Regions from separate parts of the Tardiphaga sp. 709 genome, predicted to be linked through region 1. Evidence: predicted binding sites of a transcription regulator. Region 1 holds the regulator's gene; each other region holds the start of a gene.
What was found. The regulator PhoB, encoded in region 1, activates phosphate uptake and scavenging genes when phosphate is short. The targets are predictions, from matches to a motif close to TGTCATNNANCTGTCAT.
Positions count from the first base shown of each region.

Region 1 (7,713 bases):
CAGAAAAAGCCGATTTTGCAGCTTTACTTGCAGAAGCATGTGGACGCGGCATGCCCGACTCTTGCGCGCGAGTCACGGCATATTGTAGCTTTTGCCTCGTCGGATACGACATCTCGTGCGGCGGTAGATCCTTTTGACACATCCAGTGCGGCGTAACAGCCGGACGCGAAATTCGCGCCCGGTGAGCGCTAAAGGATTCTGACCGCAGGGATTTTTGAAGTCTCAACTCGCAGCGCTGCCCGGTCAGGCCGGCGCTCACGAAGGGAAAACGGCGATGACGGTAATGACATGGACCGACGATCGCGTCGAACAGTTGAAGAAACTCTGGGAAGGCGGCCTTTCCGCCAGCCAGATCGCTGCGGAACTCGGTAACGTGACCCGCAACGCCGTGATCGGCAAGGTTCACCGCCTTGGCCTGTCCGGTCGTGCCAAGAGCCCCTCCTCGGCAGCTCCGCGGCAGCGCAAGGCGCGCCCGGCGCAGCAGATGGTACGCGTCGCCCGCCCGATGGCGCGCGGCAATACCGCGCTGGCCCATAATTACGAGATCGAGGCCGAGCCCGACCCGATCGCCTATGACAACATCGTGCCGATCAGCCAGCGCCTGTCGCTGGTCGAACTCAACGAAGCCACCTGCCATTGGCCGATCGGCGATCCGTCGAGCGCGGACTTCTATTTCTGCGGCGGCAAGGCCCTGGCCGGTGCCCCCTATTGCGCGCATCACTCGCGTATCGCCTATCAGCCGGCCAGCGACCGCCGCCGCGCGGTCCCAAAGCCGACGCGCTGAGCTGGAAAGCATCTAAACCAAATGAAAATGCCCGGTGATGAGCCGGGCATTTTTTATTTGGGGCTTCTTACCTCGCCCCGCTTGCGGGGAGAGGTCGAGGCCCGCATGCGAAGCATGAGGGCGTCGGGTGAGGGGGACGCTCCACAGACTCCGAAGCCGATGGAGAGTCCCCCTCATCCGACCCGGCGTCGCTGCGCTATGCCGGGCCACCTTCTCCCCGCAGGCGGGGAGAAGGAAGATATCTACTCCGCCGCCTTGTCGAAGCGATCGTCCAGCGCATAGCCGGCGCCGCGCACGGTGCGGATTGGATCGGGCTCACCGGCGGGATTGAGCAGCTTGCGCAGGCGGCCGATATGCACGTCGACGGTGCGCTCGTCGATATAGATGTCGCGGCCCCAGACGCTGTCGAGCAACTGCTCACGGCTGAACACCCGGCCCGGATGTTCCAGGAAGAACTCCAGCAGGCGATATTCGGTCGGACCGAGATCAATCGGGCGGCTGGACCGCACGACGCGGCGCTTGTCACGGTCGAGTTCGATGTCGCCAAACGCCAAGACGGTGGCGAGACGCTCGGGAGCTGCACGACGGAGCAGGCCCTTCACGCGGGCCAGGAGCTCCGGCACGGAGAACGGCTTGACGATGTAATCGTCGGCACCGGTGGCGAGACCGCGAACGCGCTCGCTCTCTTCGCCCCGCGCCGTCAGCATGATGATCGGCAATGCCTTGGTTTCAGGCCGTGCGCGCAGACGGCGGCACAGTTCGATGCCGGAAAGACCCGGCAGCATCCAGTCGAGCACCACGAGATCCGGCACCCGCTCCTTCAAGCGGGTGTCGGCATCGTCGCCGCGCGCGACGGTTTCAACATCATAGCCTTCGGCGTCGAGGTTGTAGCGAAGAAGCGTCGTGAGGGCTTCCTCGTCCTCCACCACCAGAATGCGTGCATTCACAGCCATATGGTCAATATCCTCAGTGACGTCCGAAAAGCCTTTAGGTCATGATCCTTGCGGAAGACTGGCTTCCACTTTTCCGGATCATGCTTCAGACCGTCGGCGTATTCGCGAATGTGGTCATGTCGCCCTTCGGGCGCTTGTCGAGGATCTGTTGGCCCTCGATCATGTAGAACACGGTTTCCGCAATGTTGGTGGCGTGGTCACCGATCCGCTCGATGTTCTTGGCGCAGAACATCAGGTGGATACAGAACGAAATGTTACGCGGGTCTTCCATCATATAGGTCAGGAGTTCGCGGAACAGCGAGGTGCAGATCGCATCGATTTCCTCGTCGCCCTTCCACACCGTCATGGCGGCCGGCAAATCGTGTGCGGCATAGGCGTCGAGCACGGCCTTGACCTGGGTGGTCACGAGGTCAGTCATGTGTTCGAGGCCGCGGATCAGCTTCAGCGGATGGAAATCGCTGTCGAGCGCATTGACGCGCTTGCCGATGTTCTTGGAGAGATCGCCAATCCGCTCGAGATCGGTGGCGACGCGCAGCGCGCCGACGATCTCGCGCAAATCGACAGCCATGGGCTGGCGCTTGGCGATGGTCAGCACGGCACGCTCTTCGATCGTGCGCTGCAACTGGTCGATCTCGGCGTCGGTGGCAACGACGCGCGCACCGAGCGCGACGTCCCGGCGGATCAGCGCATCGACGGATTCGACGATCTGCCGTTCTGCGAGGCCACCCATCTCGGCGACGAGACGGGTCAGCTCCTGCAGATCGTCGTCGAAAGCCTTGGTGGTGTGTTCAAAAGCCATCTCAAATTCCTCCCGCGAATATGTCGCGTCAGCCGAAGCGGCCGGTGATGTAATCCTGGGTGCGGCGATCGGTCGGCGACGTGAAGATCTTGTTGGTCTGATCGAACTCGATCAGCTCGCCGAGATACATGAAGGCCGTGCTGTCGGAGACGCGGGCAGCCTGCTGCATGTTATGGGTCACGATCGCGATCGTGTACTGATCCTTCAACTCGTCGATCAGCTCCTCGATCTTCGCGGTCGAGATCGGGTCCAGCGCCGAGCACGGCTCGTCGAACAGGATCACTTCCGGCCGAACCGCGATGGTGCGCGCGATGCACAGACGCTGCTGCTGACCGCCCGACAGGCTGAGGCCCGACGCGTTGAGCTTGTCCTTGACTTCGTTCCAGAGCGCACCGCCGCGCAGCGCCCTCTCGACGCGCACGTCCATCTCCGACTTGGAGATCTTCTCATAGAGGCGGATGCCGAAGGCGATGTTTTCGTAAATCGTCATCGGGAACGGGGTCGGCTTCTGGAACACCATGCCGACGCGGGCGCGGAGCAGGTTGAGATCCAGCTTCGGATCCAGAATGTTCTGATTGTCGAGCATGAGCTGACCTTCGGCGCGCTGGCCGGGATACAGATCATACATACGGTTGAAGATGCGCAGCAGCGTGGACTTGCCGCAGCCCGACGGGCCGATGAACGCAGTCACCCGGTTCGCCATCAGCGTCAGGTTGATCTTCTTCAGGGCGTGGTGTTCGCCATAGTAGAAGTTCAGGTCGCGCACGGTGACCTTGGGACGGGTCTCGCCCTGCAGGGCCGACGGCGGCGGCATCGAGACGGAAGGAACGCCAGACGACACAGAAAGCTCACTCATTTTGCTGTCCTCTCGGCGCCGAGAATGCGCGCGCCAATGTTAAGGGCAAGTACGGTCAAGGTGATGATCAGGGCACCGCTCCAGGCGAGCTGCTTCCAGTACTCGTAGGGGCTCTGCACGAAGTTGTTGATGGTCACCGGCAGGTTGGCCATCGTCTTGGTGAGATCGAGGCTGAAGAACTGGTTGCTCAGCGCGGTGAACAGCAGCGGCGCCGTTTCACCAGCGACACGCGCGGTCGCCAGCAGCACGCCGGTGATGAGACCGGCGCGGGCTGCACGATAGGCGATCCGCTTGATGACCAGGGAGCGCGGCAGGCCGAGCGCCGAGGCCGCTTCGCGCAGCGGGTTCGGCACGAGACCAAGCATGTCTTCAGTGGTGCGAACCACGACGGGGATCACGATCACGGCGAGCGCAAGCGAACCGGCGAGAGCCGAGAAGCCGCCCATCGGAACCACCACCGCACCATAAACGAACAGGCCGATGATGATGGACGGGGCCGACAGCAACACGTCGTTGATGAAGCGGATCACCGAGGTGAGTTTGTCGTGCTTGCCGTATTCCGCGAGATAGGTGCCGGCGAACAGGCCGAGCGGCGCGCCGATGCCGACGCCGATGACGGTCATGATGATCGAACCGACGATGGCATTGAGCAGGCCGCCTTCCATGGAGCCGGGCGGCGGCGTGTTCTGGGTGAAGATCTGCAAGCTGATGCCGGCGATACCGTTGTAGAATAGCGTGAACAGGATCAGCGCGAGCCAGGTGACGCCAAAGAGAGCGGCACCCATGCAGAGCCCACGGATGATCATGTCGTTGCGACGGCGTGAAGCGTAAATCGGGTTCATATTAGTTGCCCGCCTTCTTTTCCAGACGCAGCAGCATCAGACGCGCTGCCGAGAGCACGAAGAATGTCAGCACGAACAGCAGGAGACCGAGCAGGATCAGACCCGATTGATGCAGACCGTCGCTCTCCGCGAACTCGCTGGCGATCGCCGCCGAGATCGTAGTGCCTGGGCCGAAGATCGAGCCTGTGATACGGAACGAGTTGCCGATGATGAAGGTCACCGCCATCGTTTCACCGAGCGCACGGCCGAGCGCCAGCATGACGCCACCGATCACACCAACACGGGTATAGGGGATGACGACGTTGCGGACGACTTCCCAGGTGGTGCAGCCGACGCCGTAAGCGGCTTCCTTGAGCACCGGCGGCACGGTCTTGAACACGTCGACCGAGATCGAGGTGATGAAGGGCAGCACCATGATGGCGAGGATCAGCGACGCGTTGAACAGCGAGAGATAGGACGGCGGGCCGGCGAAGATCACGCCGAGGACCGGGACGCCTTCGAAGGCGTTGATCATGAATGGCTGCACGTGGTTGGCCAGGAACGGGCCGAGCACGAAGAAGCCCCACATGCCGTAGATGATCGAGGGAATACCGGCGAGAAGCTCGACCGCCATGCCGATCGGGCGGCGCAGCCAGTTCGGGCACAGTTCGGTGAGGAAGATCGCGATGCCGATGCCGACTGGGATGGCGATCGCCATGGCGATCACCGAGGTGATCAGCGTGCCGTAGATCGGGCCGAGCGCTCCCAGCACCGGCGGATCAGCCGACGGTGCCCAGCGCTGCGTCGTCAGGAACGAGAAGCCGAATTCTCGAAGCGCCGGCCACGCACCAACGATGAGCGACAGAATGATGCCGCCGAGGATAAACAGAACGGACAGAGCCGAAATGCGGGTGATCCAGTAGAACGCCTGGTCCCCCGTCTTGAAGGCATTCAAAGCCTTCGCACGATCATAAGGTCCGGCAGCGTCCATCGAAGAGCTCTGTACGGCCATGTCTGCCACGCCAGTCCCCTGTAATTGTTACAATACCCCAAAACGCATTGCCCTGGAGGGGCTTGTCAGGGCGCGAAGTCAGAAGAGAAGAAGAAAGAAATTCAGCCCTGCAGCAAACGGAGGAGAGATGCCCCTCTCCTCCGCCCACAGACCAGATCAGCTCTTGATGTCAGCCGACCAGGTCTTTTCGATCAGCTTGACGACGGGTTCCGGCATCGGAATGTAATCGAGCTCTTCAGCCATCTTGGCGCCCTTCTCGAACGACCACTTGAAGAACTTGATCGCTTCAGCCGAGGCCGCCTTGTCGGTCGGGGCCTTGTGCATGAGGATGAAGGTCGCAGCAGTGATCGGCCACGAGGTTTCGCCCGGCTGGTCGGTCAGGATGACATAGTAGCCAGGAGCCTTGGCCCAATCGGCGTTCGACGCAGCAGCCTGGAAAGCCGCGACGGTCGGCTGCACGGTCTTGCCAGCCTTGTTGACCATGCCGGTATAGGTCAGCTTGTTCTGCTTGGCGTAAGCGTATTCAACATAACCGATGGCATTCTTGGTCTGGCCTACGTTGCCCGCGACGCCTTCGTTGCCCTTGGCGCCGACGCCAACCGGCCACTCGACGGCGGTACCGGTGCCGACCTTGGTCTTCCAGTCAGCCGAGGCCTTGGACAGATAGTCGGTGAAGTTGAAGGTGGTGCCCGAACCGTCCGAACGACGAACGACGGTGATGGCGGCCGACGGCAGCTTCAGCTTCGGGTTCAGCTTGGCGATGGCAGCGTCGTCCCACTTGGTGACCTTGCCGAGATAGATGTCGCCGAGCACTTCGCCGGAGAGAACCAGCTCGCCCGAGGCGATGCCTTCGAGATTCACGACGGGAACGATCGCGCCCATCACCATCGGCCACTGAACCAGGCCGTCCTTCTCGAGCTGCTCAGCCTTGAGCGGCGCGTCGGTGGCGCCGAAGGTTACGGTCTTGGCCTGGATCTGCTTGATGCCGGCGCCCGAACCAATCGACTGGTAGTTCAAACCATTGCCAGTCTCTTTCTTGTAGGCGTCGGCCCACTTCGAATAGACCGGGAACGGGAAGGTTGCGCCGGCACCCGTGATGTCGGCGGCAAATGCCGAGGTCGAGGCGGCGACGAGGCCGGCAGCGACGATCGCTTTGAGGAATTTCATGGGATGTCTCCAATCTCGTGAGCGACCGCGCCGGATGCGCCAGTTGTGCTCACGCCGCCCGTTTAGGGGTGGTCGATTGTGCTTTTATGATAGTTCCGTGACACTTGGATGACGGCACCAAGCATCTGTAAATGCTTTGTTTTTCTGCCTCCGCGGATAATTTTACCGTGCAAATGACATCGAAAATGCCCTGCCATAAGGGCCATGCCCGGCCGTCAAAATCCGCCGTCACAGGGGTTAACAATATGTTTCAGCAGGCGGAATCCGGCCTCGCGCGCATGCGCGCGTATGACAACGGCGGGTACGATATTGAGGGTGATCGGACGCAATGCCGCACCATCCGCCAGGGCTTTTTTGACTGTCCGAGCGACGCGCAGCGCTGCCCGACCGCCCGAGGGCGGTCGCTATGGGCGCAGGAGAACGAAGGGAGTTTAGGGCGTCAGGATGCCGCGGAGGCGGGAGGCGCCGGCAGCGTCTTCACCTGTGGAAAGGCGGCGGTAAAAGTCGCGCCGTTCTTCGGCACGCTTTCGATCAGCAGCCGGCCGCGGTGCCGGTTCAGGATGTGCTTCACCAGCGAGAGGCCAAGGCCCGTACCGCCCTGTGCGCGGCTGTCGCCGACATCGACCCGGTAGAAGCGTTCGGTCAGGCGCGGCAGATGCTCGGGGGCGATGCCCGGGCCATAGTCCCGCACGGCGACGCGGATTTCCGGCACACCTTCCGCAGTCGACTCCGTGGTCAACGACACGTCGACCTTGCCGCCGGATGCGCCGTATTTCAGCGCGTTCTCGATCAGGTTCTCGAACAGCCTCAACAATTCCTCGCGATCGCCGGCGATGGACACCGGCGTCTCCGGCAGCGCCATTTCGATCCTGACGTTGCGCTCGTTGGCGAGCGGCTCCAGCCCATCGCCGACCTGACGGATAATGGGGAGAATATCCACCAGCGTATCCGGCCGCACATGCGCCGACAGCTCGACGCGCGACAGCGACAGCAGATCGTCGATTAGCCGTGCCATGCGGGTCGCCTGCGCATGCATGATGCCGAGAAAGCGCTCGCGCGCCTTGGCGTCGTCCTTGGCCGGTCCCTGCAACGTATCGATGAAGCCGGACAGCGCCGCCAGCGGCGTGCGCAGCTCGTGGCTGGCATTGGCGACGAAATCGGCACGCATTTCCTCGACACGGCGCAGCGGCGTCTGGTCGTGGAACGTCATCAGCATGCAGGTGTCGGTGCCGCCAAAGGCGGTCGGAACCGGCACCGGCGTGATCATCAATTCCATCCAGCGATCGACCGGAACGTGATCGAGATAGGTCGCGCGACGCGG
Region 1 is NZ_CP135529.1:4,044,195-4,051,907, reverse strand. It holds gene RSO67_RS19735 (GcrA family cell cycle regulator) at 275-784, shown strand; gene phoB (phosphate regulon transcriptional regulator PhoB) at 1,027-1,731, opposite strand; gene phoU (phosphate signaling complex protein PhoU) at 1,823-2,536, opposite strand; gene pstB (phosphate ABC transporter ATP-binding protein PstB) at 2,565-3,392, opposite strand; gene pstA (phosphate ABC transporter permease PstA) at 3,389-4,234, opposite strand; gene pstC (phosphate ABC transporter permease subunit PstC) at 4,236-5,234, opposite strand; gene pstS (phosphate ABC transporter substrate-binding protein PstS) at 5,382-6,392, opposite strand; gene RSO67_RS19700 (ATP-binding protein) at 6,832-7,713, opposite strand, start outside.

Region 2 (7,713 bases), 540 kb from region 1:
GGCAATCTGCGCCGGCAGTTCATGGCAGCGCTGCCGGAGAAGGCGCCGTCGTTCTATTTCATCGACATTCCCTCCACCGAGGCCGACCGCTTCAGCGCATTTCTCAAGGAGAAGCAGCCGCAGTCGACCGTCGAGGATGTGCCGATGCTGCGGGGTCGGATCGTTGCCGCGCGCGGCGTCAAGGCAGAAGACCTCAAGCCGTCATCCGATGCCGAATGGGTACTGCAGAGCGACCGCGGCCTCAGTTACACCAACGAGGTTCCGCGTGGTTCCAAGCTGGTCGAGGGCGAATGGTGGGCGCCCGACTATAGCGGCCCGCCACTGGTGTCGTTCGAGAAGAAGCTGGCCGACGGGCTCGGGCTCAAACTCGGCGACGAGGTCACCGTCAACGTGCTCGGCCGCGATATCACCGCCAGGATCGGCAATATGCGGTCCGTCGACTGGCAGAGCCTCGGCATCAATTTCGTGCTGGTGTTCTCGCCCAATACCTTCCGCGGTGCGCCGCATACCCATATTGCCACGCTGACCGAACCGAAGTCCGATCCGTCCCAGGACGCAGGTCTGGTCAAGGCGGTGGCCGACGCATTCCCGATGATCACCACCGTCCGGGTCCGGGAAGCGCTCGACACTGTGGGATCGGTTGTCACAAATCTCGTGCTGGCGATCCGCGGTACCAGCGCGGTGACGCTGCTCTCGGCCATTCTCGTGCTCGGTGGCGCGCTGGCCGCCGGTCACCGGCATCGCGTCTATGACGCCGTGATCCTCAAGACCCTCGGCGCCACGCGTGCGCGGCTTCTAGGTGCCTATGCACTCGAATACCTGATGATCGGCCTGGCCACGGCAGTGTTTGGGGTCATCGCCGGCTCGGTGGCGGCGTGGCTGATCGTCACGCGCCTGATGACGCTGAGCTTTGTCTGGCAGGCTGGCAGTGCGGCTGGCGTCGTGCTGGCGGCGCTAATTGTCACAGTGGGCCTGGGCCTGGTGGGTACGTTGGTAGCCTTGAACCAGAAGCCTGCCACCGTGTTACGGAATTTGTGACCTGTTTTGACACGAAGCAGCCTTTGCGCGGGCTGATTCGTGCAAAATGACTGACAAATCGCCAAGCTTGCGTCAGGCTGAAAGTTTACCAGGATGCCTGAATACAAATCGGAGCGACATTCCGCCACGCGTGGAAGCTTGCAGCGAATGTGTTAGTTTACCACATACCCTTTGGGTCAGACATCGAGCGCAGATGACATCGATTTTTTATGAAATCGAGTTTAGTGTCAGGAAGCGCAGATATCTGGGATATAATTTGAACCGGCGACGCGAACCCTTTGCGATCAGCCGGACAACATCGAGGTTTCGACCATGTCGGATCTAGACCGTAACTATGCTTCCCCCTTCGGCCGGGCCGGCGCGCGCGATGCCGCTGCCGTGGACGCCGGACTGCGCTCCTACATGCTGCGCATCTACAACTACATGACGATCGGTCTGGCCATCACCGGCCTGGCTGCTCTCGGCGTGTACATGGCCGCCGTGACCACGGACCCGTCGGGCGCTGCTGCCCGGATCGGTAGCTCCTACCTGACGCCGTTCGGCTACGCGATGTTCGTGAGCCCGCTGAAATGGGTATTCATCTTGGCGCCGCTGGTGATGGTGTTCGCCATCTCGTTCGGCATCAACCGGCTGAAGCCGGCTACCGCGCAGTTGCTGTTCTGGGCCTTCGCGGCTCTGATGGGCATCTCGCTGTCGTCGATCTTCCTGGTGTACACGCACACATCGATCGTGCGGGTGTTCTTCATCACCGCTGCCTCGTTCGGTGCGCTGAGCCTCTACGGCTACACAACCAAACGTGATATGACGGGCATGGGCTCGTTCCTGCTGATGGGCCTGTTCGGCATCATCATCGCGAGCGTCGTGAACATCTTCGTGGCGTCGTCGATGCTGCAGTTCATTGTGTCGGTTGTCGGCGTGCTGATCTTCGCAGGCCTGACTGCCTACGATACCCAGCGGTTGAAGAACGACTACATCTACGGTTACGCCTCGCAGGGTGGCGATATCGCCGAGCGCGCGGCGATCACCGGTGCCCTGTCGCTCTACTTGAACTTCATCAACCTGTTCACGCTGCTGCTGCAGCTGCTCGGACAGCGCGAATAAGCTTCAGGATTTCGAGAAGATCTTAGCCCCGGCCAGAAGCCGGGGCTTTTCTTTTGGGTCGGGCAAAAATAGTCTCTGCGCCATGTCCGATATTGAAATCAGACCCGCAGTCGCGGCGGATCTGCCCGCGATTACCGCGATCTATGACGAGGCGGTGCAGTTCGGCACGGCCACGTTCGAACTGATCCCGCCAGATTTGGCCGAGATGACGCGGCGTTTCGAGGCGCTGGGGAGCGGGGGCTATCCGTATCTTGTGGTTGTGCTGGAAGGCCAGGTTGTCGGCTATGCCTATGCCGGCGCGCATCGCCCGCGACCGGCCTATCGTTTTACCGTCGAGAATTCGATTTATCTCGATCCGAAAGCCCAGCGGCGAGGCGTTGGCGGCAAACTTCTGGCGCGGCTGATCGCCGAATGCGAGAGTCGCGGCTACCGCCAGATGGTCGCGGTGATCGGTGACAGCGCCAATGCTGGCTCCATCGCGGTTCATCGCAATGCCGGGTTTCAGATGGTTGGGGTGCATCCCGATGTCGGTTTCAAGTTCGATCGCTGGCTTGATACCGTTTCGATGCAGCTCGCACTTGGCGACGGCGCCCGCACGCTGCCCTGACGCTCTGCGAATCGATTACACCACCGCCAGCTTGCGATCGATCACCAAGAGCACGCGGTCGAGTTCCTGGCCGCGGCGCAGGATCAGGCCACCAGCCGAAATCACGCTATACATGCCCTGCTTGCGCGCCAGTCGCGGATCTTTCTCGATGCGATACAGCGGCACTTCCGACGAGCGGCGGAACACCGAGAACACCGCGCGGTCGCGCAGAAAGTCGATGGCGTAATCACGCCACTCGCCGTCGGAGACCATACGGCCGTACAGATTGAGGATGCGGCTGAGCTCAAGGCGGTTGAAGCTGACGACCGGCGCGGCGGCGGCAGAGCCCGTCGCCGCGCGATTCTCGGTGGGCTCAGCATCTCCCGGAATCACATTCATACAGCGCCTCCTGTCATATCGCCGACATGATCGCGCCGACCGCGGTCCTCTGCAAGGGCCGATCCGCAGGCCCGATGGTAGAAATTTCCCGTCACGGGAACGTCAGGTGAATCTTATTGCCGCCAAATTTTGGCCCATCGGGCGCCCTTCTGGATTGCGACAAGAAGATACTGCGTCGGGTCCGGTTCTTCCGGTCTCGGATTCCTCAGCCCCCAGCCCCCCGCGGTCGTTGGGATCGGACCCTGCGCAGGAAGTTAATCCCCACTGGGCCAACGCAAGTTGGTCCTTTTCTTTTGGTGGATGCTTTTGCGAGACCATCAAGCGTCATTGCGATAGGCGAAGCGACGAAGCAATCCAGTCTTCGCCGAGGGCTCACAATGATGCAGGCACGCCACGCGTAAGCGCAGCAGCTACCGAAGTTATCAATCTGATGACTTACTGCAGCGACGTATAGGCCGCGCCGCGCATCGCGCCGGGCTTGTCGCGCGTGCCGTCTTGCACATAAACGACGGCCGCATCGACTCCATCCCTGGAGATGTTCTCCAGCGGCAGCGTCCAGTTGGCGGCGTTGCCGGTCCAGTCACCGACCTTCAGCCAGTTCCGGACGACATTGTAGTAGGTCAGTTGCTTGCCGCGATTCTCACCGCGACCGACCGTGATCGGCACTGCCTTCGACACGGAACAGATCCAGACTTCGCCATGCGCCGTATCCGGCGCATTGCTCGATGCGGCAACGGACACGTTGACGTGTTTGCCGGAAACCGACATCGACACCGGCACCGTCATCACAGTGCCTTTCTTGGTTTCGCTGATCGCGCCCTGGATACGATCGGCATCGCTGCCGATCACCTGAGTGGCGCCGTTGACAACGACTTGCGGCGTGTAGACGTCGCGATCTCCGCGCATCTGTGAATAGGCTTTCTGACGCGCGCTGAAACGCGAGTCGGCCAGCGTATCCTTCCAGCCAAGGTAGTCCCAGTAGTCGATCGGCATGCTTAATGCGATCACGGACGGGTCTTTGGCGAGGTCGCCGATGATCTTGTCTGCAGGCGGGCAGGACGAGCAACCCTGCGAGGTGAAGAGCTCCACCACGGCCCGGGGCTGAGCCAGCGCGCTACCACTCGCTGCAATGGCGGCGCATACGCTGAGCGCGCCTGTCCACTGCGATATGCCGCCAAAGGATTTCATGAGGTTTTGCCACGCTCGAGGTGAGACACATGACAGACGGTGTCGCACATTGGTGTCGCTAACACGTTCATGCCCTCAAACGCCAGAAGGCGGCCCTTCATAGGCCGCCTTCTGTTCACTAGCCACTCACTTCGCGGTGAGGCACTACGTCACACCACGTATGGGCGTCAGGCTGCAAGCTGACGCAGCACGTAATGCAGGATGCCGCCGTTGCGGTAATATTCGAGCTCGTCCAGCGTATCGATGCGGCAGAGCAGCGTCTCCTTGTGGAGTGAGCCATCGGCCGACACGATTTCCGCCACCATCTGCTGGCGCGGCTTGATATCGCCGGTCAGGCCGCGGATCGTGACCTTCTCGTCGCCCTTGAGGCCGAGCTTCTTCCACGACGAACCATTCTCGAAGGTCAGCGGCAGAATGCCCATGCCGACCAGATTGGATCGGTGAATACGTTCGAAGCTTTCGGTAATCACGGCGCGAACGCCAAGCAGACGCGTGCCCTTTGCCGCCCAGTCGCGCGACGAGCCGTTGCCGTATTCGGCACCGCCGAACACGACCAGTGGCACCTGCTCGGCCTGATACTTCATCGCGGCGTCGTAGATCGACATCGCTTCGCCATCGGGCCAGTGCTTGGTCATGCCGCCTTCCGGCACGTTGCCGTCAGCACCCTGCATCATGAAGTTCTTGATGCGGATGTTGGCAAAGGTGCCGCGCATCATCACTTCGTGGTTGCCGCGGCGCGTGCCGTACTGGTTGAAGTCGGCCGGGCGCACCTGGTGCTCCGACAGATACTTGCCGGCGGGTGAGGTGAGTTTGATCGAACCGGCCGGCGAGATGTGGTCGGTGGTGATCTTGTCGCCGAACAGAGCCAGGATGCGCGCATCGACGATGTCGGTGGTCGGCTCCGGTTCCTTCTTCATGCCTTCGAAGTAGGGTGGGTTCTGCACATAGGTCGAACCCATGTTCCACTTGTAGGTCTCGCTCTCGACCGTCTTGATCTTGCGCCAGTTGGCATCGCCGTCGAACACGTTTGCGTACTTCTTCTTGAAGATCGTCGACGTCACGTACTTCTTGATGAAGGCGTTGATATCCTTCGTGGTCGGCCAGATGTCTTTCAGGAACACCGGCTTGCCATCCTTGCCTTCGCCGATCGGCTCGACCGCTAGATTCTTGGTCACCGTACCGGCAAGTGCGTGCGCGACGACCAGCGGCGGCGAGGCGAGATAGTTTGCCTGCACGTCCGGCGAGACGCGACCCTCGAAGTTACGGTTGCCCGAGAGAACCGCTGCGGCAACGATGCCGTTGTCGTTGATCGACTTCGAAATCTCCGGCGGCAGCGGGCCGGAATTGCCGATACAGGTGGTGCAGCCGAAGCCGACGAGGTTGAAGCCGATCTTGTCGAGGTCGAGCTGCAAGCCGGAATTGGCGAGATATTCAGCGACGACCTGCGAGCCCGGCGCCAGCGAGGTCTTCACCCACGGCTTGGTCTTGAGGCCCTTGGCCACGGCGTTACGTGCCAGCAGGCCGGCGGCGATCAGCACGCTCGGATTTGAGGTGTTGGTGCAGGAGGTGATGGCAGCGATCACCACGTCGCCATGGCCGACATCGAAGTTCTTGCCCTCGACGGGGAAGCGCGCGTTGTGGTTATCCGGCTTCTTGTATTCGGTGGTTAGCGCGGCAGAGAAGCCTTCGGCGATGGCGGGCAGTGCGACGCGGCCTTCCGGACGCTTCGGGCCGGCCATCGAGGGTACGACGTCGCCGAGATCGAGCTTCAGCGTTTCGGTGAACACCGGATCGGGCGACTTGGCGGTGCGGTACAGGCCCTGCGCCTTGGCATAAGCGGCAACCAGTGCGACACGCGCCGATTTGCGGCCCGAAGTTGTCAGATAGTCGATGGTGGCGGCATCGACCGGGAAGAAGCCGCAGGTTGCGCCATATTCTGGCGCCATATTTCCGATTGTCGCCTTGTCAGCGACCGACATGGCGTCGAGGCCGGGGCCGTAGAATTCCACGAACTTGCCGACGACGCCCTGCTTGCGCAGCATCTGGGTGACGGTGAGCACGAGGTCGGTGGCGGTGACGCCTTCCTTGAGTGCGCCCGACAGCTTGAAGCCGACCACGTCGGGCAGCAGCATCGACTGCGGCTGGCCGAGCATCGCGGCTTCCGCCTCGATGCCGCCGACGCCCCAGCCGAGCACGGCGAGGCCGTTGACCATGGTGGTATGCGAGTCGGTGCCGACCAGCGTGTCCGGATAGGCGACCTCGAAGGTGGCGGTCTTCTTGCCGACCGTCATCTTCTGCTTCTTCGTCCAGACGGTCTGGGCGAGATATTCGAGATTGACCTGGTGGCAGATGCCGGTGCCGGGCGGCACGACGGAGAAATTCGAGAACGCGCTCTGGCCCCACTTCAGGAACTCGTAACGCTCCTTGTTCTGCTTGTACTCTTCGGCGACGTTTTTGCCGAACGCCTTGTTGTCACCGAAGAAGTTCACGATCACCGAATGGTCGATGACCAGATCGACCGGGACCAGCGGGTTGATCTTCTTGGGATCGCCCTTCAGCGCCTGCATCGCGTTGCGCATCGCGGCAAGATCGACCACCGCGGGGACGCCGGTGAAGTCCTGCATCAGCACGCGCGCAGGGCGGAACGAGATTTCGTGCTCGAGCTTGCGCTTCTTCAGCCATTTCGAGAAAGCAACGATGTCTTCCTTCTTGACGCTGCGGCCGTCCTCGTTGCGCAGCAGATTCTCGAGCAGGACCTTCATCGAATAGGGCAGCTTCGAAATGCCCGCGAGACCGTTTTTCTCAGCGAGCGGGAGGCTATAGTACACGTAAGTTTTAGCGCCCACCTTGAGGGTTTTTTGGCACTTGAAACTGTCGAGCGAGGTCATGTGAAGGGGTCCCAATTCAGTTGACCGATACCCGGAAAATGGTACCGAGACACCGTCGGCGGAGAAGGCCGGTTTGCTCGCAGGCGCCGATTGTGTGCTGCATCAAGTTCCGACTTATAGAATCTTTCTAGAACCGCTGCCATATCGACAATCGTTTGCAGCCCTGCGAAATGATGCAACAACGCCGCGGCGACCTCTGAACCAAATCAGATGGTCATGGAAGGGTTAGGATGCGGCTCTCGGGGCGCAATTTGAGATGCCTGCGGGGTGGCCGCGAAGTCTTCGCCGGGCTCGATTTCGATGCCACGGCAGGCACGACCGTGGCGGTCATTGGCCCTAACGGAGCAGGCAAAACCTCGTTGTTGCGGTTGATCGCAGGCCTGCTGGCGCCGGCCGAGGGCTCCATCACTCTCGAGGGCGGCGACGGCGAAATGACTGTTACCGAACAGGCCCATTACCTGGGCCACCGCGACGCCATGAAGCCGGCTTTGACGGTGACGGAAAACCTGACCT
Region 2 is NZ_CP135529.1:3,509,085-3,516,797, reverse strand. It holds gene RSO67_RS17190 (ABC transporter permease) at 1-1,038, shown strand, start outside; gene RSO67_RS17185 (Bax inhibitor-1/YccA family protein) at 1,351-2,139, shown strand; gene RSO67_RS17180 (GNAT family N-acetyltransferase) at 2,222-2,746, shown strand; gene RSO67_RS17175 (DUF2794 domain-containing protein) at 2,762-3,124, opposite strand; gene RSO67_RS17170 (DUF1223 domain-containing protein) at 3,560-4,312, opposite strand; gene acnA (aconitate hydratase AcnA) at 4,480-7,200, opposite strand; gene ccmA (heme ABC exporter ATP-binding protein CcmA) at 7,431-7,713, shown strand, end outside.
Region 2: the regulator PhoB is predicted to act here: its motif matches at 3,136-3,152, upstream of RSO67_RS17175 (DUF2794 domain-containing protein).

Region 3 (7,713 bases), 610 kb from region 1:
GGTCAGCCTGCCGCTCGGCGTGGTGATCGCCATCGCCTTCAGCCTGCTGGTCGGCTTCCCGACATTGCGGTTGCGTGGGCCATATTTCGCGCTGGCGATGCTGTCCGCGTCGGCGATCCTGCAGCGGCTGTGTCTGATCTTCTGGGAATATACCGGCGGCGAGGAAGGCATCTACGGCCTTGATCCCTTGATGAAGAATCCGCTGCATTACTACTGGTTCGTGCTGGCGATTCTCGTAGCCGCAGTGATCACGCTGACGTTGCTGGCGCGGTCGCATTGGGGACTCCTGCTGCGCGCGATTCGCGGCGACGAGGCGACCTGCCAGGCAGCGGGCATCAATGTCACCTTCTACAAGATCGTGTCGCTGATGATCTCGGCCGGTTTCGCCGGTCTGGGCGGCGCGCTCTATGCGCATTACCAGCTGCAGGTGTCGCCCCCACTGTTCTCGGTCGTCGTTTCCATCACGGTCATCATCATGGTCTATGTCGGCGGTATCGGCTCGATCTATGGCGCCGCCGTGGCCGCGATCCTGCTGACGCTGCTCACCGAGATGCTGCGCGGCTTCGGCGAATACCGCCTCTGGATCTACACACTGACCCTGATGCTGATCCTGTTCTTCCTGCCCAATGGACTGATCGCGCCGCTCTGGCGCCGGCTGACGGAGCGCCTGCGATGACCGACCTGCTCGAAGTCAACGGCGTGACCAAGCGCTTCGGCGGCCTCACCGCCGTGAAGAATGCGAGTTTTACGCTGAAGAAAGGCGAGTTCACCGGCATCCTCGGCCCCAACGGCGCCGGCAAGACGACATTGTTCAACATCCTCACCGGCTTCATGCAGCCGACATCAGGCACGATCCATTTCAACGGCGATCTCGTCCGAGAACTCGCCCCCTACAAGGTGGTCAATCGCGGCATGGCCCGCACCTTCCAGCTCACCCGGCCATTCGTCGGTATGAACCTGCTGGAGAACGTGCTGGTGGCCTGCATGTCGCCGCGCGCCAGTGAGGACAAGGACAAGGAAGCGCGCGCCAGCTATCTGCTGGGACAGGTCGGCCTCGGCGGCCGTGACAAGGAGCCGGTGGAGACGCTGCCATACGGGGACCTGCGACGGCTCGAGATCGCGCGCGCATTGGCGACGCGGCCGGACCTGCTGCTGCTGGACGAGCCCTTCGCAGGGCTTGGCAGCAGCGAGATCGAGCAACTGGCGCAGCTGATCCGCAGGCTGCATCGCGAGGAGAACCTCACTATTTTGCTGATCGAACACAAGCTGCGCGAGTTCATGGCACTGGTATCGCGCGTCATTGCGATGAATTTCGGCGAGATCATCGCCGTCGGCCCACCGGAAGAAATCGTGAAGAACGAGAAGGTGATCGAAGCCTATATCGGCAAGACGGAGGAAGCCCATGCCTCTGCTTGAAGTCGCCGATCTCAAGGTCAGCTACGGCAAGGCGCTGGCCATCGAGTCCGTCTCGATCAGGGTCGAGAAGGGTGAACTCATTGGCGTGCTCGGCCCCAACGGCGCCGGCAAGACCACGCTGCTGAAGGCCATCTCGCGCAGCATCGCCTCGCAGGGCACGTTGAACTTCAAGGATGCGTCGCTGCATCCGATCGAGCCATATAACGTCGTCGCCAAGGGCATTTGCCACTGTCCCGAGGGGCGAAAACTGTTCTCGGAATTGTCGGTGCTGAAGAACCTGCAGCTCGGGGCTTACCTCCGCAAGAACAATGCCGACGTCGAGAAAGACCTGGAGCGCGTCTTCACGCTGTTCCCGGTGCTGCGCGAGCGGCAATGGCAACAATCGAGCACACTGTCTGGTGGCGAGCAGCAGATGGTCGCCATCGGCCGCGCGCTCATGGGCCGCCCGGAACTGCTGCTGCTGGACGAGCCCTCGGTCGGCATCGCGCCGCGACTGAAGGGGCTAATCTTCGACTCGATCCAGCAGATCAGGAGAGACGGCACCGCGATTTTGATCGTCGAACAGGACGCGACATCGACGTTGCGGATCGCAGATCGGGTCTATGTGCTGGAGCATGGGCGAACGATCCGTGAGGGGACGTCCGCAGAGATTGCCGGAGACAAGTATATCCAGCAGATTTATCTGGGGGTGTGACGTTCACGTGCCCGCGACCTTCTTACCTCGCCCCGCTTGCGGGGAGAGGTCGGAGCCGAGCGCCAGCGAGGCTTCGGGTGAGGGGGAGCCAGCGAGTAAAACACCGGCTCCCCCTCACCCGACTTCCACGCGCTTTGCGCGTTACAGTCGACCTCTCCCGCAATCGGGGAGAGGTTAAGACAGCAACGCGCTTACGCCTTCCGCGTGTACAGATGAAACCCGCCATAGATGCCCGAACGATCCGCAGCCAGACCTTGGGCGCTGCGCGCCTCATCGCGCTGCCACGTCTCGCGCAGCGATGCATGTTCCGGATCGTCCAGCGGCGACTCGGCGCCGGCGGTGCGGAAGATCACCCGGATGCCGTCCTTGCCGGCGCGGTCGATCGCGTCCCACAGCGCACGGATTTCATCCGGCGCCATCCAGTCCTGCGAATCCAAGAGCACAACCGCGTCGATCTGGCGAGCCGGAAGGCTCTCTAGGAACACACGCAGATTGGCATGCACCGGCGTGACCAGAGCGGCGCGGCTGGCGGTGTCCGCGTAACGGCTCTGCTGCAGATACAGCGGCAGGCACTTATCGCCGGGGCCGACATAGCTGCGGCTCAGCGCCTGCCAGGCGAAATAGTTGTTGGCGTTCGGATGCACGTCGACCAGGGCCAGCAAACGTTGGTGCAGCACTTCGTTGAGCGGCTGGTTGCCGCCCAGCAGCGTGCGCTGCTGCGGCGGGATGCCGAGACTGAACAGCAGAGCCGGTGTCTTCGTCATCAGACGGGCCAGCCGCGAATGAAACAGCCAGTGCAGGCGTTCCAGCGCGCGCTTGCGTGCCGGCGACTGCTTGTCGTCATGCAGCAGCGCCTTGAGATCGATCCGGGCAAGTTTCGCCAGGGTATGCGCAAAGCCGATGAAGCGGCCGAGCGCGCCGTGACGGTAGAAGCCGTCGCTGAAGTAACCGTAACGCGGGCGGCCCTGAATATCGCGCTCGTCCCAATAGCCGCGCGCTTCGGCATCGAGCAACGGCCGCAGCCGCTCGCGATAGAGGCCCACATTGCTATCGGATGCGCCTTCGCCGAAGAATTTCCAGAAATCCTGATAGTTCGGCAGTGCGCGCAGGCCTGCGAGCTTCAGCTTCAGCAGCGACAGATGCGCTTCATTCAGATCGACCGCATAGACATGCTCTGGCTTCGCCGAGAGATAGGACAGCGCATTACAGCCGCCGCTGGAGATGGTAACAATCGTCGAACCGGGCGCCAGTTTCAGCGCCGCCATGTCCGCCTCAGGATCTTCCCAGATCTGGGTATAGACCAGCCGACGGAACCAGAAGGCGAACAGCCTGTCCCAAATCGTCGTTTCCTCGCGACCACGGCTATTGCGAACGGCGTCGGCGATCAGATGCGTATTCATCGGCTTCTTGGACCCTTCGAATCGACAATCTGAAATTTTTATCAAGCGCAGACTGCGGTTTTGCGACAGTCATTCTAAATTTCGGCCGCTTCCCGCTACGAAACCACTGTCACACCGCTGTCGTGTTGCGATGAAATGGATCGCTTATCCGGATGCGATGAGGTACGCCATGACGATTGTCTCCGAATACGAAGACGGCGGTCAGCCCGCGTGGTCAAACGAAGCCACCCATCGCATGAACAGGATGTATCGCTGGCAGCGCTTCATCTATGACGCGACGCGCCGGTACTATCTGCTCGGCCGCGATCAGCTCATCGCCGAACTGGCGCCCGCGCCGCGCGCGACGGTGCTGGAGATCGGCTGCGGTACCGGCCGCAATCTCGTTCAGGCTGCCCGCAGATATCCGCAAGCGGTATTCTACGGCATCGATATTTCGACCGAGATGCTGACCACGGCCATCGCGTCCATTGCACGCAACGACCTCACGGATACCGTCCGCGTCGCCCATGGCGATGCGACGAACTTCGATCCGGCACGCATTTTCGCCGTTCCGTCATTCGATCACGTCATGATTTCCTACAGCCTGTCGATGATCCCGAGCTGGCAGGATGTGCTCGATCACGCCGTCTCGCAGCTCAAGCCCGGCGGGCAACTGCATATTGTCGATTTCGGCCATCAGGAGCGGTTGCCAAAGATCGCGAGCAAGCTGCTATTGCGCTGGCTGACGCTGTTCGACGTGACGCCGCGCCGCGAGCTTCTCGACGTGCTGAAGACACTCGCCGAGCGTCACCACGCCAATCTCGATTTCAATCGCCCGTTCCGCGGCTACGCGCAGTCCGCGGTGCTGACGCTGCCGATATAATTCAGGCGAGCTTGCGTCTATTCACATTCCGGTAGGCTTCGACGGCGCCGAACAGCGTCAGCGACAGCACGAATGGGATCAGGTGATAGAACAGCCGGAACAGCAGCAGCACAGCCAGTAGCTGTTCGGTATGTTCGCCGCCGAGCCCGACCAGGATCGTCGCATCGAACACACCGATGCCGGCGGGTGCATGGCTGGCGAATCCCAACAGCGTGGCGGCGATGAAGACGACGATCACCTGCGCGACGCCGACATCCATCGTCTCGGGGATCAGCACATACATCGCCAGAGCTGCCGCGCCGAGATCGACGAGCCCGATGCCGATCTGAAAGAACACGTTGCGCCCGCTCGGCACCGGCACCGACCAGGTGCGACCGCCGAGTGTCCGCATACCGTTCCACGTCCAAGCGACATAAGCGACGATGCCCACCAGAATTGCCACCGCGATGAAGCGGTTGATCTCGGGCGAGAGCTGATCGATTCGGCTGATGGCGCCGGGCTCGTGCAGGGTGCTGAGCGCCAGTGCGGTGAGATTGCCGAGCCAGAAGGTCAGACCTGTCAGAAAGCAGATGCGGGCGACGCCGGCAGGACCGACGCCATGCGGCGCATAGATCCGGTAGCGCACGGCCGATGACACCAGCAGCACGGCGCCGGTTCCGTGCGAGATCGGATAGCTGGTGAAATTGGCCAGCGCTGCAATCCTGAAGGGAATGTCCCCCCGCCCGATCATCTGCAGCGCCAGCCAGTCATACAGCGTCAGGCTGCCATAGGAGATCGCCACCAACACCAGCGAGAGCGCGATGCTGCCTGGCGGTACCATGTGCATGGCAGACAGCACGTGGGCGAAATCCACGCCCTTGAGCGCCTTGGTCAGCGCCATAAACGCAATCGTAGCAATTGCTATGCTAAGGAGCGCGCCAAGCCACCTCCAGCTGAGGCGCGTACGCATCAGCTGCATGATATTTTTCAATGCGGGTGGCACATTGTTCTACTTTTCATTAGGTCTGAGCACGCCGTGATTCGCGCATGTATTCGCGCGTTCTGTTGCACGTCCATGTGACAGCTGCGCAAAAGCAGCGTTTTGGCGCCGCCCAACAATCCGGTGATTTCCAGATTTCGCCCCCGCCATGTCGCATCAAGGTCATGCGGGTTCCGTAAGCCATACGCACTGAATGCACTGATTCATCCAAGCAGGACACCATGTCGACCGAGACCGAATATCAGCTCACCGAAAACCAGTGGGACACATTGCGGATGCTTCGCCCCGCGATCCTGCCACCGGCCAAGCTGAACCGTTACGTTCTCGATCAGCTGGTTGCGATGGGACTAGTCGCGCTATCGGACACCGATCCCGCCCTGACGCCGATGGGCCGCGCCGTGGTTCTGCGCGGCTGTCCGCGACTGTGGGATCTGGCGGCCTGAACCGAGGCTTTCGCCGTTAGGGCGCATCCGCCCGCTGAAGTAGAAATGCGAGCGCGTCCTCGCAGCGGTCTTCAACTTTGAAGCTGAGAAACTCGTCGGCGCGCGTGCGGCCGAGGTTCACCGCGGCAATCGGAATCTCCGCGCGCACCGCCGCTTGCACGAAGCGAAAGCCGGAATAGACCATCAAAGACGAACCGGCGATCAGCATGGCATCGGCCTTCTGCAGGTGGCCGAGCGCAGCATCGACGAATTCGCGCGGCACGTTCTCGCCGAAGAACACGACATCCGGCTTGAGGATGCCGCCGCAGATCTCACAGGCCGGCACGACAAAGGATGCGAAGTTGACGCCCTCCAGATCGGCATCGCCATCGGGCGCAACGGCCGCATCAAGGTCGAGCCATCCTGCGTTCAAGCGCCCCATCTCGTGCTGGAATTCATCGCGCTGGATCCGGCGTTCACATCCCATGCAGCGAACGAGGTCGAGCCGGCCGTGAAGGTCGATGACCTTCTTGCTGCCAGCGGCCTGATGCAACCGATCGACATTCTGCGTGAGCAGAACCTCGCATTTGCCGATCTGCTCGAGACACGCCAATGCGTGATGCGCATCGTTAGGCCGCGCCTGGCCAAATCGCCGCCAGCCAATGAGACTGCGCGCCCAATAACGCTGCCGCGTCAGTTCCTCGCCCATGAAGGCCTGAAAGGTCACACGCTGCGTGCGCTTCCAGTTGCCGTCAGTGTCGCGATAATCGGGAATGCCCGAATTGGTGCTGCAACCGGCGCCGGTCAGGACAAACAGACGTTGATGGCGATCGACGAAGTCGCGGAGAACATTGGGTGGGGTCATAGGGAACGTTTATCTCTCGGCGGCAGATTATGCCAAACCGCCACGGACGCGGCACCTGGCACTGCATATGTGGGGACGGAATTCGGCGAGTCCACCACGCGGGATCACGCCACGGCGTCGAATATCGCTGGCGAGCGGATGAACCAGTTTGTTCATGAGTGGAGACAAGGTGCTTAACCGTCATACTGGCAATATCTATGTCGGCGGCTGACACACGCGGCCCCTTGCCGAAACGAAATCAATGGATGCTCCGCTTGGCCCAACCATAGGCGACCATTGCATCGTGAAGTGCATTCCTAGCGTCAACAGTGCTGACCGGATCTTCGCTCGCAGCAGTTAGCCTGTTGACGACATCAATCCATTGAGGGGACGCGCGGGTTTCAGATCCGACGTAGCGCTGAATCCATCTCAGCGCCGAAACAACCGACAACAGCTTCCGATCACCCGTCGGGGTTTGACCAGGCGCATCAGCTGTCAAAGTGATCGGCGCGAAGATGATCTGCACCGTTACCCCGTCGGTTAGCGGATGAAGTCCAAGCCGATATGGCGCAAAATACAAAGTATCCGCAAGGTCCCGAATTTCAATTTGAAAATAGGCGCCCCTAGGACCGCGCTGATGCCCATGAACCGGTATGCCAACGAGAACCCAACCGGCTGCTCGTCATCGGACTGTTCAACGTTCCATACATCTGCACGCCTCGAACGGCAGGTTCAAGATCGCAACAAAAGTCGATGCCAGTTACTAGGTCCGACGCCACACTTCGGCAGGTGGTCCCTGTCCGCCTTGCTCCATGAGCCAACCCTGGCGATGACCAACCACGCGCAGCCTCAAATATGAATTTACTTGTCGAGCTTGAACACCATCTGCGTCGGGCGTACGAACCGCAATGCGATCAGAAGCAGCGTCATGACCATCACCATGTAGATCACGGCCATAGCATCGATGGAATAGACGGGGCGAACACCACCGGCAAACATGTTGTAGAATAACGCGACGACGAGCGTCTGCGATCCACCGCCGCCAAGGAGAAATGCGAGCTCGAAATTCGATATCGTGTTGACCAGCACAAGGACG
Region 3 is NZ_CP135529.1:4,649,392-4,657,104, reverse strand. It holds gene RSO67_RS22605 (branched-chain amino acid ABC transporter permease) at 1-676, shown strand, start outside; gene RSO67_RS22600 (ABC transporter ATP-binding protein) at 673-1,416, shown strand; gene RSO67_RS22595 (ABC transporter ATP-binding protein) at 1,403-2,110, shown strand; gene RSO67_RS22590 (BtaA family protein) at 2,302-3,510, opposite strand; gene RSO67_RS22585 (class I SAM-dependent methyltransferase) at 3,680-4,372, shown strand; gene RSO67_RS22580 (UPF0104 family protein) at 4,374-5,252, opposite strand; gene RSO67_RS22575 (hypothetical protein) at 5,573-5,794, shown strand; gene RSO67_RS22570 (NAD-dependent protein deacetylase) at 5,811-6,638, opposite strand; gene RSO67_RS22565 (hypothetical protein) at 6,877-7,143, opposite strand; gene RSO67_RS22560 (ABC transporter permease) at 7,479-7,713, opposite strand, start outside.
Region 3: the regulator PhoB is predicted to act here: its motif matches at 3,618-3,634, upstream of RSO67_RS22590 (BtaA family protein).

Region 4 (7,713 bases), 710 kb from region 1:
CGTGCGGTCCTGATCGTCGAGCAATACCAGCGCGCCATTGGCATCGAAACGCGCCGCCGAGCGGGCATATTGCAGCAGCATCAACGCTACCAGGCCCATGATCTCCGGCTCGGCCGGAAACAGCTTGAGCAGCAACCGTCCCAGGCGGATCGCCTCCTCGCACAACGGCGCGCGCAGATCGATACTTTCACCTGATGCCGAATAGCCCTCGTTGAAGATCAGATAGAGCATGGCGGCCACGGCAGCGAGACGCTCGCTGCGCTCCGGCGCGCCGGGTGTCTCGAACGGCACATTGGCCTTGGCGACGGCTGATTTCGCGCGGGTAATGCGCTGTTCCATCGCGGCGTCCGAGACGAGGAACGCGCGTGCGATCTGCTTCACCGTCAGGCCCGAGACGATGCGCAGTGCCAGCGCGATCTGCTGCGTCGCCGGGAGCTGCGGATGGCAGCAGATGAACAGCAGCCGCAGGATATCGTCGCGATAGTGCGAGCCGTCGAGCCGGTCGGCGAGCTCGCTTTCGGCATCATCCAGATCAGATATCGCATGGTCGTCGTCCGGCAGCGGCTGCTGCTTCGCGCCGCGGCGGATATCGTCGATGGCCACGTTGCGACCGACCATGATCAGCCACGCCGCGGCATCGCGCGGCGGGCCATTTTGCGGCCAGGTCTTCAGTGCGCGCAGGCAGGCGTTCTGGAACGCCTCCTCTGCAGTGTCGAGATTGCGGAAATAGCGCAGCAACGCACCGAGCGCCTGGGGACGCGCCGAGGTCAGCGCCGCATCGATCCAGGCGACATCCGTCATGGCTGGAACGCTCCGTGAAAGACGCCAATGGGTCGGATCTCATACGCACCGCCGGGATTGGCGCGGCCGAGTTCCCCGGCAATCTCCAGCGCGCCATCGAGATTTTCTGCCTCGACGACATAGAAACCGAGCAACTGTTCCTTGGTTTCGGCGAAGGGGCCATCGAGCACCACCGGCGGCTCGTCCTTGCGCAGCGTTGTCGCCGCGGTGGTCGGCAGCAGGCGCGCCACCGGGCCGAGTCGGCCCTGCTGCGCGAGCTTGCCGTGCACGACGGCGAGCTTCGCCATCACGGCGTCGTCTTCGTCTTTCGACCAGCCGCCGACAACGGCTTCATCATGGTAGCAGAGGATGGCGTAAAGCATGGGGTCTCCTTGGATGAAAGACGGTCGGCATCGTGCGATACCGACAGGTTAGCGGAATTTATTGTGAAGCCGATCGGATTTCGCGCCGAGGGAACCGGCTAGCGCACCGGGCCGCAGAGCAAGGCAATTGCACCTTTCACGATCGCATTCAGCTCAGTGCGGAGAACACCGGCTCGGGCACGGATCGACAGCGAAAACAATATCGCCGACGCCATCTGCGATAGCGCCGCAACGTCCACGGTGTCCGGCATTTCGCCGCGCGTGAGTGCGGTGCGGAAGCACCAGCCGAAGGCATCGTCGACATCAGCAAAACCGCGATAGACCAATTCGCGGATGTCGGGATCGGCAATCGCATCCGAGGCCACGGTCATCACCGTGAAGCAACCGCGCGGCTCCTCACCGGTGAGATAGATGTCGAGTGCCGCATCGAAGAACCGGCGCAGCCGCTCCCGGATATCGATATCGGCCTTGAAGATCTCGATGACCCGGACAGTGTAGTCGTCCCGATAGCGCTGGTAGCTCTTGATATAGAGTGCGCGCTTGTCGCCGAACGCGCCATAGAGCGACGGCCGGTTCATGCCGGTGACTTCGCTCAGATCGTCCAGTGATGTCGCCGCATAACCGCCTTTGCGAAACAGCGCCAGCGCCTGCCCAATCGCCACATCGGGCTCATAGGCCCGCGGCCGCCCTCGCCGCTTCGGCCCAGCGGCAGGCTGCGGAGTTGCCACGACAACGGGCTTTTTCTTTTTTGTACCATTTCGCACTAAATTCCTTGACCGGATCTATATTATGCGAGACGGTACGAAAATCAATCAATGGATCGACCACTACGGTCCGTCAGCCCAAGGAGACTTCCAATGGATCTCTATTTCTCGCCGATGGCCTGTTCGATGGCGACACGCATTGCGCTCTATGAGGCAGAAGCTGGCAGCGCCGCGCAATTCCTCGAGGTCGATCCGCTGAGCAAGGAGGTCCTCAGCGATGGTTCGGATTTCCGCAGCGTGAACCCGTTGGGGCTGGTGCCGACGCTGCGCACCGACGATGGCGCAATCCTCACCGAGAATGCCGCGATCCTGCAGCATGTCGCGGAGCGATTCCCGCAGTCGCCCATCGCAGCCGGTTCAGGTCTGGAGCGGAGCCGGCTGCAACAGTGGCTCTGCTTCATCGGCACGGAACTGCACAAGGGGCTGTTCGTCCCGTTGCTCGCCAAGAAGGCGCCGGCCGAGATGAAGGCCTATACGCTGCAGAACGGCCTGTCCCGGCTGACCTATCTCGAGAACCATCTTACCGGACGCGACTTCCTGCTCGACAGGTTCAGCGTGGCCGATGCCTACCTCGTCACTGTGCTGAACTGGACGATGGTGCTGCCGGAGATCGATCTGAAGAACTGGCCGGCGATCAAGGCCTACCACAAGCGCCTGCGGGAACGGCCGAGCATCGTGCGCGCGGTCACTGAAGAGTTCGAACTGTTCAAGGCCGAACAGGAGCGCCACAAGGCGGCGGCGTGATCACGCCACCGCGCGGCGGCCGATGATGGCAAAGCGCAGTCGGCTGGAGATCCAGTCGATTGCCGCCACCGCGACCAGGATCATCAGGATCAGGAACGAGACCTTCTGCCATTCCAGCACGCAGAATCTGTTCGGCGAGCTGAAGACCAATACCACCCGCGCCGACGATACCGATGATCGTGGCGGAGCGGGTGTTGGACTCGATGAAATACAGCACCTGACCGGCAATCACCGGCAGCACCTGCGGCATAAGGCCGAAACGAATCTCGTGCAGCGCGCTGCCGCCGGAAGCGCGGATGCCCTCGACCTGCTTCTTGTCGGCGGCTTCAATAGCTTCCGAAAACAATTTGCCAAACGCGCCGAAATCCGAAATCGCGATTGCCAGCACGCCGGCGAACGGGCCAAGACCGACGACATTGATCCAGACCAGCGCCCAGATCAGCGTATCGACGCCGCGGATCGAATCCAGAAACCGCCGGACCGGAAAGCGTAGCCACGCCGACGGAATGACGTTGCGTGCCGCGAGCAGGCTGACCGGCAGCGCGAACACGGCTGCGAGGGTTGTGCCCAGCAGCGCGATCGACAGCGTCTCGCCCATGGCCTGCAGATAGGCAGGCAGTGACGAACCGGGATTCGGCGGGATCATCATCATGGTGATCCAGCCGAGTTCGCGCAGGCCGGTCCACATCCGCGCCGGCGAGAAGTCGAGTTCATTGAGCCCGAAGATGAAAAGCGCCAGCGCCGCGACCAGGATCGTGGGCACGCCGGCGCGCGAGGCCATCGGGCGGTTGAAGACATCAGGATAGCGCCCGCGCAATGCGGGGGTATTGATGTCAGGCTGCCTGCTCATGATCTGGCTTCCTTGCCGAACAGACGGCCGCGCAGCCAGCCGGTTCCGATGTCGATGATGAAGACCGTGACGATGATCATCAGCAGGATCGCACTGACGTCGGAATAGTAGAACTTTCTGACAGCAACGACGAGTTCCTGGCCGATGCCGCCGGCGCCGACGAAGCCCATCACGGACGCGCCGCGCACATTGATCTCGAAGCGCAGCAGCGTGTAGCTGGCAAATCCGGCCGCGACCTGCGGCAGCACTGCAAAGCGCATGCAGTCGATCCAGCCCGCTCCGGTCGAGCGAATGCCTTCCACCGGCTTCATGTCGATATTCTCGACGATCTCGCCATAGAGCTTGCCGAGCGCCCCAACGCAGTGAATCGCAATGGCCAACACGCCTGCCATTGGGCCGAGACCAAAGGCGATGACGAAGATCAGCGCGAACACGATATCCGGCACGGTGCGGCAGAATTCCATGAAGCGCCTGACAGCAAAGCGCAGCGGTGCGGACGGCGCGGTGTTCTCAGCCGCGAGAAAATTCAGCCCAAAGGCCAGCACGGCGCCGATCAGTGTGCCGACATAGCTGATCAGCACGGTCTCGCCGAGCAGCGACAGCCACTTCTTCCAACCCCAGAACCATTCATTGACGTCGGTCCAGACGCGGGTGCCGGCCTCAAGCGTGAAGATACGATCGAAATAGCTGCCGAAGTTGCCGATCTTCTCGATGAAAGTTCTAAGATTGACCTCGGCACCGAGCGACGCGACGAACAGCGCTGCAAAGCAGGCCACCACAACGAACAGCGTGCGCAACCGCCGGCGTGCCACCGCTTTGCGGTAGGCATCGTTCAGCGCAGCGAGCTGCGGAGCCGGAAGGATGGAAACGGCGGCGGACATGAAAGGTTGTGCCTATAAAAGTAACATACCGTCAGAGCGCTGCGCTCAGGATAACCTCTCCCCGCAAGCGGGGCGAGGGAAGAGACCGCAGCGTTCCACACAGAAAAGGAGCCGGACCATTGCTGATCCGGCTCCTGTCAACTGCAGATACTTACGACGCCTTCTTCTTACGAAGCGCGTCGACGAACTTGATCAGGTCGATGGTCGCGTCCCAATCCTTGGTGGTCGCGGCATGGAAGCCCTTCTTCTGGCCGTCCGACAGGCGATCAAAAGCCGCCTTGTCCTTGGTCGGTGCATCGACGAAGGCCTTGGCGATGGCGACCTTGAGCTCTTCCGGCAGGTCGGAGCTATAGGCATAGGGGCCGTTGATGATCGGGGCCGACTTGTGGATGATGCGGAAGTCTTCCTTCTTCATCGGCGTGCCATCGGCATTCTTCAGCATGCCCTTGGTCAGCATCTGCTGCAGCGTCGAGTCGTTGTCGTTGGTCCACTGGTTGGCGGCGACATCCACCGTGCCCTGTGACAGCGCCAGCAGCGCATTTTCGTGGCTGCCGGTGAACACGACCTTGCTGAAATAGGTGTCGGCATCGGAGATGCCCATTTTGTCCAGCTCGAAGCGCGGCACGTTGTTGCCGGAGGTTGAATTCGGATCGACCAGGCCGAGGTTCTTGCCCTTCAGATTATCGATGGTCTTGTAAGCGCTGTTCGCCTTGACGAAGAACACCGAGTAATAGCCGGTCGAGCCATCGATGTTGATGTCGTTGGCAAAGGCATCGGTCTTCACACCGGTGAGGCGGGCACGGGCGAACGAGGCCGAACCATAGCTGGCGATGTGGATGTTGCCGGAGCGCTGGCCTTCGATGACGGCTGCGTAGTCATTGGCGATGCGCAGGTTTACCTTCACGCCGAGTTCTTTCGACAGATAAGCGACGAAGGGCGCCCAGCGCTCGGTGACGCCCGACGCGTTCTCTGCCGGGATGATGGCGAAGGTCAGTTCCGGATACTTGGCCTTGTAGTCCTGGGCCGAAGCCGAGGTGGCGGCGAAAGCCAGCGCTGCGGCGCTGAGCAGAATGGAGCGACGGTTGATCATGACAATCCCTGTTTTGATCTGAGGTGAAACGTTTCTTCTTGGCAGAAGGCGCGTCTATCGCGGCGATGGCATCGTTACGATGACGTCACCGCGATAATTTCAACGCACTGCAATCACGCGACGGCGGCAACGCCGTATTCGGGAACGCGGGCGGGCGTCGGCACATGCGCCGATCCCATCACCTCGTCGGCTTCGAGATCGTAGAGTTCGCGGGCGATATGTTCGGTGAGCGCGGACGGCGCGCCATCGAACACGACGCGACCAGCGGACATGCCGATCAGGCGATCGCAATAGGTGCGCGCCAGATCGAGCGAATGCAGGTTGCACATTACGGTGATGCCGAAGTGTTTGTTGATGCGCAGCAGCGCATCCATGACGATGCGGGTGTTGCGCGGGTCCAGTGACGCGATCGGCTCGTCCGCGAGGATGATGTCGGGCTGCTGCACGAGGGCGCGGGCAATGGCGACGCGCTGCTGCTGGCCGCCGGAAAGCTGGTCGGCGCGCTGCGAGGCGTATTGCGCCATGTCGAACTGTTCCAGCGCTGACATCGCCAGCGCGCGGTCGTCCTCGGGCCACATCTGGGTCAGCGAGCGCCACTGCGGCATCTCAGCCAGGCGGCCCATCAGCACATTGGTCAGCACGTCGAGACGGCCGACGAGATTGAACTGCTGGAAGATCATCGCCGAGCGGGCGCGCCACTTGCGCAGATCGCGGCCCTTGAGCGCAGTGACATCGGTGCCATCAAATACGATACGGCCTTCGGTCGGCTCGCACAGGCGATTAATCATGCGCAGCATGGTCGACTTGCCGGCACCGGAACGGCCGATCACGCCGACGAATGCGCCGGGCTTGATCTCGAACGACGCGTTATCGACGGCAGCCTTGGCGCCGAAACGGCACGTCAGCTTATCCACCACCAGCATGAGGCACTCCAATGACAATAGACATCGCCACCGGTAACGCCCGCGTTTAACAATGATGTGACATGTGCCCTGCGCATACGGGTTATCCTCGTTGCGGGAAAAGCACGCCCGAATTCACGCGAACGTCACGACACCGTCACGAAACCGACCGAAGAGGTGCCCGCGCGCCAGCGCACACTCTGATATATCACCCACCGATTCCTCTTCCGTCGCACGAGCGTCACATGGCTGGAAAACAACTCTCGCTCACGCCAGCGGTAGATCCCACCGCGAAACTCGTCGATACCGAGCTCGGCGCCTATACCGAAGTCGGCGCGCGCACGATCCTCAACGAAGTGACGATGGGCGACTACTCATATGTCGTGAATGATGGCCAGATCACCTACACGACGATCGGAAAATTCTGCTCGATCGCAGCGATGATCCGGATCAATCCCGGCAATCACCCGATGCACCGGGCGACGCAGGCGCACTTCACCTATCGCGCCAGCGCCTACTTCTCCGGCGAAAGCGACGACGCCGACTTCTTCGTCTGGCGGCGCGAACATCACTGCACGATCGGCCACGATGTCTGGCTCGGCCATGGCGCCGTCGTGCTGCCCGGCCGCAATATCGGCACCGGCGCGGTGATCGCCGCCGGGGCCATCGTGACCAAGGACGTCGCCCCCTATACCATCGTCGCCGGCAATCCAGCGCGGCCGGTGCGGCGGCGATTTTCGGAAGCTGTGGAAGACGGGCTGATGGACCTCGCCTGGTGGAACTGGGACCACGAGATGCTACGACAGGCGCTGCCGGATTTCCGCAAGCTTCCGGTCGAGGATTTCTTGAGCAAGTATAAAGGCGTCAAGGCGCCCAGGCAGATGGCAGTCACATGACGGATATCTTCATCGACGGCGGACGCACCTTGCTCGGCCAGGACATCGCCGAGACCTCTCTGCAGATTGGGGATGGCGTGATTGCGGATATCCGATCGGATGCGCCCCATGGCGCGCTCGGCCTCGATGCCTCCGATCTGCTGGTGCTGCCGGGAATCGTCGACCTGCATGGCGACGCCTTCGAGCGGCAGTTGATGCCGCGGCCCGGCGTCGACTTCCCGGTCGATGTTGCCTTGATCGACAGCGACCGCCAGGCCATCGCCAATGGCATCACCACGGTGTTTCACGGCACTACATGGTCCTGGGAGCCGGGCCTGCGCGGCGCCGAGAATGCCCGCAAGCTGCTGGACGCCATCGAGACGCTGCGGCCGCGGCTCGCATCGGATACGCGCTTCCATCTGCGGCAGGAAACCTTCAATCTCG
Region 4 is NZ_CP135529.1:4,757,875-4,765,587, reverse strand. It holds gene RSO67_RS23120 (RNA polymerase sigma factor) at 1-801, opposite strand, end outside; gene RSO67_RS23115 (YciI family protein) at 798-1,163, opposite strand; gene RSO67_RS23110 (TetR/AcrR family transcriptional regulator) at 1,262-1,927, opposite strand; gene RSO67_RS23105 (glutathione binding-like protein) at 2,021-2,671, shown strand; partial or broken gene phnE (phosphonate ABC transporter, permease protein PhnE) at 2,672-3,521, opposite strand; gene phnE (phosphonate ABC transporter, permease protein PhnE) at 3,518-4,402, opposite strand; gene phnD (phosphonate ABC transporter substrate-binding protein) at 4,554-5,492, opposite strand; gene phnC (phosphonate ABC transporter ATP-binding protein) at 5,606-6,415, opposite strand; gene RSO67_RS23080 (chloramphenicol acetyltransferase) at 6,640-7,290, shown strand; gene RSO67_RS23075 (alpha-D-ribose 1-methylphosphonate 5-triphosphate diphosphatase) at 7,287-7,713, shown strand, end outside.
Region 4: the regulator PhoB is predicted to act here: its motif matches at 6,539-6,555, upstream of phnC (phosphonate ABC transporter ATP-binding protein).